DNA from 4 places in the Empedobacter sp. EJD.6dd genome. Region 1 is predicted to be linked to each of the others. Evidence: riboswitches for the same ligand, from Rfam matches in the RefSeq annotation. Region 1 holds a riboswitch; each other region holds the start of a gene.
The links. A riboswitch is a leader RNA that binds a small molecule or an ion and turns the genes downstream of it on or off. The one in region 1 is predicted to bind cobalamin.

Region 1 (3,361 bases):
ATATGAATTTGAATTGCCTTCCTGGCATTGGATAATTGTAAATCACATCGTATTGTTGATTCAAAACATTGTTTAATTCAAAAGAAACTTTGAACGAATTTTGATTCAACTTAAATTCTTTATGCACTCCTAAATCATTTGTAAACCAAGGATTTAGTCGATTATATTTATTATTATCTTGATGCACATTGTATCGTTCGCCCACATAAATAAAACTGTAATTGAAATTCCACGTTTTGTATGAAGCTCCTAAAACAAAAGATCCGCTATGCTTGGCTGTATATGGAATTTGATTTTTGTAGTAACTTTTTGCAGGATTAGAATAATCTAACGCTTCTAAAAAACCATAGTTCAACATTGGCGAAACCTCAATATCACCTACTTTAAAAGTTGATCTTATTTTTACATCTAGACCTTTTATTCGGACTTCATCCAAATTCATCATCGTGAAACGAAACAAACTACTTGAAGGTGCTGCGATAATTTTATCAGTTACTTTATTATAATAAGCATCAGCTTGAATGGAAATATTTTTGAAGAAACTCTGAGATGATTTAGAATAGGTAAATCCTAAATTATATTGTGTAGAATATTCTGGTCGAAGATAAGAATAGCCAATATTCGTGTAATACAGATCGTTGAACGTTGGCATTCTAAAAATACGTTTGTAAAATGCTCTAATATTAAAATCGTGAGATTTGAATGGTTGATAATTTGCAATAATAGTTGGTGTCCATACATTTTTATCTGGTGCGCTTGTGTTTTTTTCGACCGATTCTTTCACAAATGTTCCTAATAAACTTCCTTGTAGATTAAGACGACCAAATCTGTAAGTTGAAGCAAAAGCAACCAAATTTATATGACGGGTTGGGTATGAAAATTCTTTTAAATCGGCATCTAAATTGCTAAACTGATAGTCCGTTGCAACGTTCACATCCCACTTATCATTAATAGCATATACATTCGCCCATGAAATATAAAATTCGCGTTGAATAAATTTATTTTCATTTTTTACCGTAGAAACAGTGTCTGTAAAATGTGTAAAATCGTATGCAAGTTTTGCATTAATCTTGGATTGAAAATTCTTGAAACGTTTTTCGTATTTTCCTTGAACAAAATAATTTTTATCTACCCATGTTTGTCCACGACCATCTAAACGTCCACGGACAATTGATGCTGGTATTCCTCTATCCGAATCAAACAAATAACCTTTTACATTCCAATTCGATTGATTTCCTTTCCCGAATAACCCCAATTCTACACGCTTCGCATCAACTTGTCCATCGCGACGTCTTAAAACGGTATCATAAGCTGTGGAACCATCTAAATTTTTGCGTTGATAACGAAATTTATACACACCATTCGTTTTGATATATTCTGCACTTAAAACAGCTGATAATCGATCAGAAATCTTATGTTCAATTCGTGTTGAAGGATTAATTAATTGAATAGATCCTAATTTATATCTAATTGTGATATTAGTTCTTTTGTTATTTCTAAAAATAGGCTTCTTTGTTTCTAAATAAATCGCCGAAGCTGATGCATAATCTTTTGCAGATTGAAAAATGTTACTTTTTTGACCGTTGTATAACGAAATGACTTCCATATCATCCAACGAAAACTTTCCTAAATCAACAATTCCATTCTGCGCATTTCCTAATTGAATTCCATCATAAAATACTGCAACATGTTGCGACCCCATTCCACGAACATCAATTGTTTTTAAACCACCAACACCTCCGTAATCTTTTATTTGTACACCAGAAAAAAAACGAACAGCGTCTGCCACAGAATGGCTATTTAAAGCCTGTAACTGCTCTCCTTTCAATTCCTGAACTGGAACTACTGATTTGTTATTAATTGTTGAAATTTCGACTTGTTGAAGCTCTAAAATACTATCACGAATTATTTGCGCAGAGGCAATGCCACATGAAAGTAAAATCAAGCTGCAACAATAAATTATAGTTTTTAGATTTCTCATTTAGCACTAATCAACTGTTGCTAACGAGAGTGTATGAAGTATAATAGAGAGGTAAACCTATCCAAAAATTGTTCTTCACGCTTTAGTCCCCGAAAGCTGTTAACATATATCATTTTGGTAGGTCTTCTGACTTACTCCTTTTTTAGAAATCCTTCCCATCAAAAATGACAGTGGATAAATATAATTCTAAAAAATTATGGAGCTTACAGCAGCGGGTCTGTTCAGGATTTTCACCTGATTCCCTGTTACCGAACAATTAAGTTCGCACCAAATGTTAGTCAAAAGTAAAGTTATTATTTTGAATAAAAAATTTAATCTGAAACAAAACAAAAAAAGCTAACTCTATGTTAGCTTACTCTTTTACTTTATTTATCTGAATTACTTCTCCTGTTTCATCTATCTGAACAGCGATTTTCTCATAATTCCATTTATCAAATTCTTTTTCACCAACAATTATAGCTGAACCAGTGCCTTTTGTACCTTTTATTGGAACTGTAATATTAGCTTCGCCCGTATTGTTTGTTACCGAAATATTTCCACTAAACATTCCATCAGTCTTTATATCTGTGCCTAATTTTTCCTTTACTTCAGGATTTTGATTAATGATATTCATTGCATGTTTAGTAACATCACTATCAGAAGTAATTTTACTAATACCCCAAAAAGCACCACCTACAATTAATCCAATAAAAAGAATAACAAATGTAAGACAGCCTACTGGTACAAACCATTTCCAATTTCGCTTAAACCAATTTTCTTTAGGTAGTAATTGATTATCGTATTGATTTTCTTCCATAATCTAAATTATTATAAGTAAATCAAATATAATTATTTTTGGGCGTTCCTCGCTAATAATCATTCGATAATAAAAAATAGTCTTTCGTGTAGCTCGGTCGGGCTATCCGTTCCAATCTTTTGTTTTTTGGGGTTGCTAAACTTGTCGAAGTACAAAAAACAAAAGGATTTCCACTACTATCCCTAACGCGGGTTGAGTTCTAAGTTTTGAGTTATAAGTTATAAGTTATAAGACGTAAGATTTAAGACTTACAGAATAGAAGTAGAAGTTAAACTATCATAAGGGTGTTTTCAAGTTCTGAGTAAGTTGTAAAAAGGAAGCTTTCATTTTATCAAGAAGAAGCTTCTCGTTGACTAATTAGAAGCCTCTTGTTGGATGAAAGCAAGCTTCTTGTTTTATAAAACATAGTTTGGAGATGCGTAAAGCTTAAAACGTTCAGCCTAAAGCGCGACGTATAACCACAAAAAAATCCTCAAGAAATAAATCTTGAGGATCTTAATAAAAACTGGCGACGACCTACTCTCCCGTAAGTAACAGTACCATCGGCGCAGGCAGGCTTAACTTCTCTGTTCGGAATGGGAAGA
Region 2 (3,361 bases), 320 kb from region 1:
AGGTCCTCTAAATACGATTGGACAGTTGAATTGTCCTCCTGACATTTGATAAATTTTTGCAGCGTTATTGATAATTTGATCAATAGACACTAACGAGAAGTTGAAAGTCATATATTCTACGATTGGACGACATCCTGTCATTGTAGAACCAATAGCGATACCAGAAAAACCAGCTTCTGCGATTGGTGCATCAATTACACGTTCTGGACCAAATTCGTCTAACATTCCTTTCGAAGCTTTATAAGCACCGTTGTATTCTGCTACTTCTTCTCCAATTAAAAAAATAGATTCATCGCGACGCATTTCTTCACTCATTGCCTCTGCGATTACTTCTCTAAATGTTTTTATTGCCATTTTATGCGATTTCGTTCTTTATTATATTTTTTCCTAAAGCAAATGTAATAAAAAACTTGCGAATTATTTAAAACGAATTGATTCAATAAAAAAAATCCCAAAAATAACTTTAGATTTTTTTGGGATTAAAATATTTAAAAAAGAATGTAATTCGATTTTTAGAACCAACCTTTGTGTCCTTCTACATATATTTTGTCAAACTCTTCATCAGATTTAGTTAAATAGATAATCCCTTCGATTAATCCAGTCAAACTACCAATAGTACCACATGTTACAAGACTTAAAATTAATTGAATTGTTCCTTCTTTTGTGTAACCTAAATAAAATTTATGTACAGCAAAAACTCCTAAAATAATTCCTAAAACTCCTGCAATAAGTTTTTTCTCTGATTTGTACGGCTGATTGTTTTCCATAGTCTTAAAGTTTTTAAATAAAAAATTGTTGTTGTTGGTTACAAATTTAATTTCTTCATCTTTATTAAAAATCACTAGATATAATGATTTTGAATATTGTACAAATAAAATAAATCTGGTATTAATTTAAGGTTAACGATTTAACAATCTACTTATTATAAAATCAAACGCTTTTGTTTACATTTGCACAAAATGGTGCTCAAAGAGTGAGTTAAAAGGGAATTTGGTTCAATTCCAAAACTGTCCCCGCAACTGTAAATTCTATACACTTTTTTCTCAAATTCATTCAGAATTAAGAAGAATAAAAAGATTAGAATAAGTCAGGAAACCTGCCATAATTAACTAATAATAGAAAATGTTTTCGGAGGAAAAACAGATTTTAATATGAAAAAATTTTTTCTTTGTTTTAATTTGGTTGCAGGAATTGCTTTTGCACAGACAGATACCATCAGTTTGAAACCTTTGATTATGAATGATATTTTTCTTAAAAATCATTATCAATCTCAAAGTGTCATCAAATTAAATGATAGCATTTTAGAACAAACCCCTAATCAACTAACTCAAGTTTTACAAGCTCAAACACCAATTTATTTTAAAGAAAATGGTCGAGGAATGGTTTCTTCACCATCTTTTCGTGGAACTTTGGCTTCACACACGGCTGTCGTTTGGAATGGAATAAATGTTAATTCGCAAACTACTGGTCAAACAGATTTCAATTTATTTTCGAGCAACTCTTTTGATGGAATTCTTGTAAAACCAGGTGGTGGAAGTATAGCATATGGAACAGGTTCTATTGGAGGAACAATTCATTTATTAAATCAATTTGATTACAACAAAGGTTTTCAACAGAAAATCAATTTAGGTTACGGAAGTTACGATACATGGTCGGGAAAATATCAATTAAAATATAGTTCAGAAAAATTTAGTTCTTCGGTAGATTACGAACGAAATCAATCAGATAATGATTATAAAATTCCGAATCATATGAAGAAGAATTTGAACGGAAAATATTATTTCAATACAATTAACGCAAATTTTGGGTATAAAATTAATCCTAAAAATGAATTGAAACTTTATTCGATGATCAATTTTGGAAAGCGTGAATTTCCTTTAGTTGATACAAATTCAACACCTTCTGGATATAAAAATCAGGATTATCGTCTAATGACAGAATGGAATTTTAATCCAAATGAAACATGGCAATCGCAATTAAAATTAGCTTATATACGAGAAGAAAGTAGTTATTTTAACAATATTCACACATCTTATTCTGATGATTTACAAGTCGATAATTATCTGTTAAAATATTATTTGAGCCATCAATTGACCCATAATTTCGAGTTAGCTGTTTTGTCGGAAGCAAATTACAGTCAAGGAAGTGGAAATAATTTAAGCAAAAGCGATCAAAATTCATTCAATTTTGCATTAATCGCGAAACATAAATTATCAGAAGTATTGAAATACGAAGCGAGTATTCGTCAAGATTTTTCGGATAAATATCAAAATCCTTTCATCTATTCGTTAGGGTTCAATTATCGACCGATTAATTTTTATCAATTAAGAGGAAATGTTTCGAAGAACTTTAGAAATCCGACATACAATGATTTGTTTTGGAAAACTGGTGGTAATCCAGATTTGAAATCAGAATCAGCTTATCAGTTTGAAATTGGAAATGATTTTATCAGCAAAAACCTAAACATTCAAACCAATATTTTTTACAATAGTTTGAATGATATGATTCAGTGGATTCCAAGTCAATCAAATTCCTCTTTTTGGGTTCCTCGCAATATAAGTAAAGCTGAAACTTATGGATTGGAAGTGATTGGAAAATACAAATGGAATGCATTTTCTTTTCATACGACCTATGGATTTACCAAAACAAAAGATAAATCGAAAAACAAAGAATTGATGTATTCGCCAAATCATAAATGGACTGCGAGTGCGCAATATACTTACAAACAGTTATCTGCTTTTGTACAAAATATTTATACGAGTAAAGTCTTTACTGATTCGGAAGAAGAAAAAACAATTGATGCTTTTTGGTTAACGAATTTAGGTTTAAATTATACTATTTCACCACTTTACAACGTTTCTGTTAGAGTAAATAATTTGTTTAATCAACAGTATCAAACGCAAGAAAATCGTTGGCAACCAGGCACAAATTATACTATACAAATAAAAATAAAATTTTAAAACTATGACTAAATTTAAAGCTATCGCTCTTATAGCTTTAGCTGGAGTGTTTTTACAATCTTGTTCAAATGATGATGATGGACCAAACAATGATCCAGAAAATGGAAATTATGCGAAAGGAATTTTTATTTTGAATGAAGGAAAATATAATGCTGGAAATGCAGATATTACTTATTACGATCCAAGTACTATAGTAGGAGATAAAAATCCTTTTCAGGAAATTTTCAAAAAAGCGAATTCAAGAAATTTAGGAGATGTTGCTCAAAATATGGTTATTAAAGGAAATAAAGCCTATGTTGTGGTTAATAATTCTAATAAAGTTGAAATTGTTGACAATACAAATTTTAAAAGTGTAGCAACTATTACAGATAATATTCTTAACCCGAGATATATTGTTACTG
Region 3 (3,361 bases), 640 kb from region 1:
ACAAACCGATGAAGGAACATTAACTTTTGTATGTCGAATTACAGAAATTTGCATAAAACTAAAACACCAAGATAAAACAAAACTTCGGTAACTTGTTGCACTGTACCTAAGCAATCGCCCGTATATCCGCCAATATATTTTTTAAAATACCATCCTAAATATACTTTTCCTACATAGCAAAGAGGTAAAATTAGCAACATTTTCCATTCACCAAAAATGATAAAGGGAAGTAAACAAAAAAGAAAACTAATGATTAGATTTTTAATTGGTAAAGCCTTATTTGCCATTGGTTTTGATTTGCTTTTATCAATATCAGTCACATATTCGTGTGTGTAAATCATCATTCCTGAGAAAAATCGACTAACAGAATGTGCAGAAATTAAAGTGAAAATCATTAGCCAAAAATTATTTTCGGCAATATGTACCAATGACGTAAATTTTAGTAACAATAATAAGATAACACCAATTACGCCATAAGCACCAATTCGGCTATCTTTCATAATCGTCATGATTTTTTCTTTTCCGTAACCACCTCCAAAACTATCGCAAACATCTGTAAAACCGTCTTCGTGAAAGGCGCCAGTCAACAAAACACTTGTAATCATTGTAATAATTATCGCAATATCGATTGGCAAAATAAATTGACAAATTGTATAAATTATCGCATTGAAACAGCCAACTAACAAACCAATTGCAGCGTAATATTTCTGAGATTGATTCATAATTTCGTTGCTATAAGGAATTTTGAACGGAATTGGAATTCGAGTGAAAAACATCAACGCCGTTAAAAAATAAGTGATTTCTTTTTTTAGCATTCTACTTCAGTTTATTTGTTTGTAACACCTGCAGATTCGAAACTTGCCATCTCATTAAAAAAGTTAACTGCACTTTTAATAATTGGATAAGCCAATGCACAACCTGTTCCTTCGCCAACGCGTAAATTGATTTTCAAGATAGGTTCTTCGTTGAAATAATTCAGCAAATATTGATGTCCAATTTCATCACTTTGATGGCAAAATATGGCATTATTCAATATTTCTGGTTTTAATTTTGACGCAACTAAAATTGCTGCAGAAGCAATATAACCATCAATCATTAATAACATATTATGTTCATAAGCAGCTAGCATTGCACCTGTCATTTGTGCAACTTCAAAACCTCCGAAAGTTGCTAGAATCTGTTTTGGATCAAGAATTTTTCCATGTGTTTCTTTAGCCTGGGCAAGAATATTGATTTTGTTTTGTAATTGCTCATCATTCAATCCAGTTCCTCGTCCTACACATTTTTCGAGAGATAAATCAGTTAAATAATGCACTAACATCGCTGCTGATGAAGTATTTCCAATTCCCATTTCTCCAAATCCAATAATGTTAGTTCCATTTTGCGCAATCTTATCTACAATTTTCTTTGAATGATGAAAACATTGTTCTAATTGTTCCAACGACATTGCAGGTTCGTACAAGAAGTTTTTGGTTGATTTGGCAATTTTGCTATCTTTCAAAATAGAATAATCTTCGAAATCATAATTCACACCAGCATCAACTATTGTTAAATCGATCTTATTTTGATTGCAAAACACATTAATTGCAGCACCATTATTCAGAAAGTTTAATACCATTTGTGGCGTTACTTCTGCGGGATAAGCGCTAACACCAGATTGAGCAATTCCATGATCGCTTGCAAAAACAATAAGGTGTGGATTGATTAATTCTAAATGATTTTTTTGTTGAACTAAACCAATTTTAAGCGCTATTTTTTCTAATAAACCTAAGGCTCCAAGTGGTTTTGTTTTGAGGTCAATAATGTGTTGAATTTCTTCTTTTTGCATTTTAATAAACTAAGTTTTAATAAAAAAATGCTTTCGAAATCAAGGACAATCAATTCAACAAATATCAAAATATATGAAGTTTTGATTGAGCTTCAATCGCGAAAGCATCATCTAAAAAAGTGGTCTGGCTTATAGTTTTTCACTACTTACAGTTGCGCGACAGCTCGAGATTTGCACTCGATTCCCTTTTGAGCAAGCAAGGTAAGAAAGTTATTTTTGTGGTGCAAAATTTTCGTCAATTACAATTTCACCTGTTATTTTTTCTTTTAATTCAAAATCAGTTGTACTAAATTTTTAAATAATATTAGATTTTAAATATTTACAATTAAGTAATATCTTTATCGATCTCTACTTTCCTATTAAAACAGTTGAATTTTAATGGAAAATTATCCCATCCCTAGAAACGAAAAGCAAAGATTGCAAGCGGTTTATGATTACAATTTGCAAGCACATGATAAAGATGAAGAATTAGATGTTTTTGCAAATGCAGCAAGTTTAATTTGTAATGCGCCTATTGCATTAGTTTCTGTTTTTGATCAAAATTATCAAGTGATAAAAGCAAATTGTGGTATAGAAGTAGACGTTGTTCCTCGTCAACAAACAATTTGTCAATTCTCTTTGGTGGAGGATGAGATTTTAGTGATTGATGATGTTAACAAGTTTGCACCCGCACAAAATATAGCAGGAGTTAAAGCAGCAAATATTCAATTTTATGCAGGAGTTCCGTTGATTGATGACAATGGAAATGCGTTGGGAACGCTTTGTGTGAATGATCATTATCCACGTACATTGAGCGATAAACAGAGAAGTTTATTAATTCAATTAGGGAAAAATATTACTAAATTATTAGTTAGTAAAAAACGTAAAAAAGATGCAGCTTACTTTCAGAATATTTACAAAATTTCAAATAATTTAATTGGAGTTGCAAATATTAATGGTGAGTTAAAATCAGTTAATCCTACTTTTAAAGAAGTTTTAGGAACAAAAGAAAATAAAGATATAATAGCAAGTAATTTTTTGGATTTTGTTTCTGCGAAAGATCAAAATAAAGTTAAAATGTTTTTAGCTGATCTTAAAAATAATTCAGGTTCGATACATTTTAAATGTTTGATGACAACAATCGATTCAAATGAAGAAAAATTAGTAGAATGGTATACAAAATCGAGTACATTAATTGAGAATGAAATTTTCTTTTTTGGCCGAGATATTACGCTTGAACATTCTAAAAAAGTTGAACTTGAAAATAGTGAAAGAAAATTTAGAAACTTTTTCAATTCTTCGCTTGGTTTAATGACGATTCACGATTTAGAAGGAAAAATTTTGTCTATTAATAAGCAGGGACTAGAATCTATGGGCTATTCGAATGAAGAAGCGGAAGATTTAAACCTGAAAAAATTAATTCCAAAAACAAATCACAAGGAATATAAAACTTATATAGAAACAATTTCAAAACAAAAGCAAGATTCTGGTTTGATGACCTTAATCAAGAAAGATGGAACGTTAACATATTGGTTGTATAGTAATATTTTGGAT
Region 4 (3,361 bases), 330 kb from region 1:
GCATCAACAAAAATAGCATGTCCGCCAATTGGTTGCTGAATTGGAATTCCAAATTCAATTAATTTATTCCCTAAATATTCAATTTGCTTGATACGCGATTGTAAGTAAGAATATTCTGTTGATTCCTGTAAACCTTGTGCTAAAGCAGCTAAATCACGTCCAGCTAAACCTCCATAACTTAAATATCCTTCATAGATAATTCCAAAATTTCCACAAATTTTATATATCTCTTCGTTATTCAGTGCAATAAAACCTCCTATATTTACCAAACCATCTTTCTTTGCAGACATCGTCATTCCGTCTCCGTAAGAAAACATTTCGATAACAATTTCTTTGATTGTTTTTTGCTTAAATTCTTCTTCTCTTTCTTTGATGAAATATGCATTTTCTGCAAAACGAGCTCCATCAAAAAAGACAGGAATTCCATATTGATTTGATAAATCTCGCACTTGACGAATATTTTCTATCGATACAGGTTGTCCTCCAGAAGAATTACATGTAACAGTGATTAACGTGAATGGAATTTTATCTTTTCCGTACTCTTTGTATACATTTTCTAATTTCTGTAAATCGATATTTCCTTTGAATGGATGAATTAATTCACTATCAAAAGCTTCATCAATTGTACAATCAATGGCATGTGCTTTTCTAAACTCGATGTGTCCTTTTGTTGTATCAAAATGCGAATTTCCAGGAACAACATGACCTTCTTTTACAAGAGCCGAAAACAATACATTTTCTGCTGCACGACCTTGATGCGTAGGTAAAAGAAATTTGAAACCTGTAATGGTATTGATTGTTTCTTTTAATTTTAGGAACGATTGAGAACCAGCATAACTTTCGTCTCCAGTCATCATTTCAGACCACTGTTTATCAGACATTGCTCCAGTTCCAGAATCAGTTAATAAATCAATAAATACTTTGTGGCTTTCGAGATTAAATAGGTTGTAGTCTTTTTCTTCTATCCACTTTTCACGTTCATCGGGAGTAGATTGATAAATTTCTTCGACCATTTTTATTCGAAATGGCTCGGCAAAAGGTAATTTCATTCTTTTTGTGTTTAGTGTAAAACTAAGAAACCTTTAGAATATTATCAATTAATTAATTAAAAACATAAAAAAATCCTCTATCAAACAGATAAAGGATTTTAAATTTTTCTATAGCTCGTTGTTAGTCAATAACAGGAACTGGTCTTTTGTTTTCGTTAATCGCAACTAACGTAAATGTTCCAGAGATTGCTTTATCTCGTCCATCTCTATACATACTTTCAATATAAGCATCAACTTGCACATCTAAACTTGTACGTCCTACGCGTACAACTTTTCCTATCATTTCGACAATAGTACCTGCAGGAATTGAGTGCTTAAAATCAATTTTATCGCTACTTACTGTAACAATAGGTTTACGACAAAAACGAGTTGCCGTCATAAAAGCAATTTCATCCATTAAATACATTACCGAACCTCCAAACATGGTGTTGTGGTGGTTTGTATCTCCAGGAAAAACAGCTTTGAAAATACGAGTTTCAGAATTGATGATACGTTGTTCTATCAACTCTTCTCTTGGTGTTTTGTCCACTTCCATTATCATATATTTACACGTTACTTTTTATTTAAATTAATTTTTGTGATAATGTATTTTTGTGGTGGTTTGATGTTTTCATACACATAATTTTACTTTTTTCGCGAAAGTTTATTTTAATGATTATCTCAACTATTGGTACTCTGACTTATCAAACAAATTGATTTACAGTTGCGCGACAGTTCGTGACTTGCACACGATTCCCCAATAATTTGAGTACGAATATGGTGCAAATATAAATTAGAAAAATGAAATTTTAAGATTTATTCTGATGAATTCGCCGGTTTGGAATAATTCGTGTAAATTCAACTTCCGAAATTTATATGAAGTAAGAAGTTTAAGAAATGAAAATAAAACCAATCAAAGATTTAATTCATAATCTAACCGAATGGAACGAATTAGTAGAGCAGACAAATGATTTGACTAATAAAGTTATACAAGATGTAAGTTTTTTACGTCAAAAAGTAAATTGGGAAGAGTATAACTTATGTAATACATCTTTCTTAGGATGTAAGTTTAAGCAAAATGAAGCTATTCATTTAATAGAACGTGGCGCATTTATTTATCCGAAATTCGAAGCAATTCCTTATAACCCATATCGTGGTAAATTATATACTTGGCAAGAGTTGATGCAAGGTTATGATCCAAATAATGATCAAAGCATTGATTTGAAAATTTACAAGCATTTTAAGAAACATAAATATAATCCATCTGTTTCAGAAGCATTAGCACAGCGTTTACATGATCTTTCAATTGATGATGGTTTGCGTAGAATTTTAGAATATGATGAAAACGGAATGACAAAGAAAAAAGTGGTTGGTTTTATGGGAGGACATTCCACTGCGCGTAATTCTGAATTTTATAACGAAACAGCTAAAGCAGCAAAATTAGCAACTGAAAAAGGATATTTTGTAGTTTCTGGTGGGGGTCCAGGTATTATGGAAGCATCAAATTTAGGTGCATATATGGCAAATTATTCGGATGAAGATTTAATGAATGCAATTAATATTTTGGCTGATTTAGATTTTGTAGACGACAATAAAACGGAATATCTAGCAAAAAACTTTATGACGAATGCACAGAAAGTTTTAGAATTTTATCCAAATGGGGCAGAAAGTTTAGCAATTCCTACTTGGTTTTATGGTCACGAGCCAAGTAATTTATTTGCAACAAATATTGCAAAATACTTTTCGAATAGTATTAGAGAAGATATGTTGTTAACGATTAGTTTATTTGGATTAATTTACGCTCCGGGAAGTGCTGGGACAACACAAGAGATTTTTCAGGAAGCTGCTCAAAACCATTATGGAACATCAGGCTATTATAGTCCGATGATTTTTTTGAGTAAAAAAAGATACGTAGAAGACACAGGAATTTATTCTGTTTTGCATCAATTAGCAACTGGTCGCACATACAAAGAGTTGTTATTTTTGACTGATAGTGCTGATTTAGCAATAGATTTTATCGAAAAACATCCACCAATCAAAGCAGATTAAAATTATTTTAGAATTAATTCAAAATATTTTTCAAATATTTACAACCACTTAAATTATTGAATTAAATACATTTAAGTGGTTTTTATTTGTATTCTGACCGAATAAAATAAAATAAAGTTGCAAAACATTTGGTATTTAAAATAATGAACGTATATTTGCAGTCCAATAACGCGAGATGGAGCAGTAGGTAGCTCGTCGGGCTCATAACCCGAAGGTCACAGGTTCGAGTCCTGTTCTCGCTACTAAATCGCGAGGTGGAGCAGTAGGTAGCTCGTCGGGCTCAT

Region 2: it holds a riboswitch for cobalamin, as region 1 does, so the genes downstream of both, AC2I98_RS12010 (TonB-dependent receptor) here and AC2I98_RS10540 (TonB-dependent receptor) in region 1, are expected to answer to the same signal.
Region 3: it holds a riboswitch for cobalamin, as region 1 does, so the genes downstream of both, cobT (nicotinate-nucleotide--dimethylbenzimidazole phosphoribosyltransferase) here and AC2I98_RS10540 (TonB-dependent receptor) in region 1, are expected to answer to the same signal.
Region 4: it holds a riboswitch for cobalamin, as region 1 does, so the genes downstream of both, AC2I98_RS12075 (acyl-CoA thioesterase) here and AC2I98_RS10540 (TonB-dependent receptor) in region 1, are expected to answer to the same signal.

What each region holds. Positions count from the first base shown of each region.
Region 1 covers NZ_CM170667.1:2,222,903-2,226,263, forward strand. Annotated here, with positions in the region: gene AC2I98_RS10540 (TonB-dependent receptor) at 1-1,981, opposite strand, end outside; cobalamin riboswitch at 2,080-2,268, opposite strand; gene AC2I98_RS10545 (cytochrome c oxidase assembly factor Coa1 family protein) at 2,334-2,777, opposite strand; rRNA gene rrf (5S ribosomal RNA) at 3,281-3,361, opposite strand, start outside.
Region 2 covers NZ_CM170667.1:2,542,361-2,545,721, forward strand. Annotated here, with positions in the region: gene AC2I98_RS12000 (pyruvate dehydrogenase complex E1 component subunit beta) at 1-354, opposite strand, end outside; gene AC2I98_RS12005 (TM2 domain-containing protein) at 513-767, opposite strand; cobalamin riboswitch at 944-1,118, shown strand; gene AC2I98_RS12010 (TonB-dependent receptor) at 1,152-2,960, shown strand; gene AC2I98_RS12015 (YncE family protein) at 2,965-3,361, shown strand, end outside.
Region 3 covers NZ_CM170667.1:1,583,676-1,587,036, reverse strand. Annotated here, with positions in the region: gene cobC (alpha-ribazole phosphatase) at 1-54, opposite strand, end outside; gene AC2I98_RS07465 (adenosylcobinamide-GDP ribazoletransferase) at 39-815, opposite strand; gene cobT (nicotinate-nucleotide--dimethylbenzimidazole phosphoribosyltransferase) at 827-1,828, opposite strand; cobalamin riboswitch at 1,930-2,060, opposite strand; gene AC2I98_RS07455 (response regulator) at 2,207-3,361, shown strand, end outside.
Region 4 covers NZ_CM170667.1:2,552,689-2,556,049, reverse strand. Annotated here, with positions in the region: gene tnaA (tryptophanase TnaA) at 1-1,049, opposite strand, end outside; gene AC2I98_RS12075 (acyl-CoA thioesterase) at 1,171-1,584, opposite strand; adenosylcobalamin (AdoCbl) riboswitch at 1,664-1,812, opposite strand; gene AC2I98_RS12070 (LOG family protein) at 1,926-3,077, shown strand; tRNA gene AC2I98_RS12065 (tRNA-Met) at 3,247-3,319, shown strand; tRNA gene AC2I98_RS12060 (tRNA-Met) at 3,326-3,361, shown strand, end outside.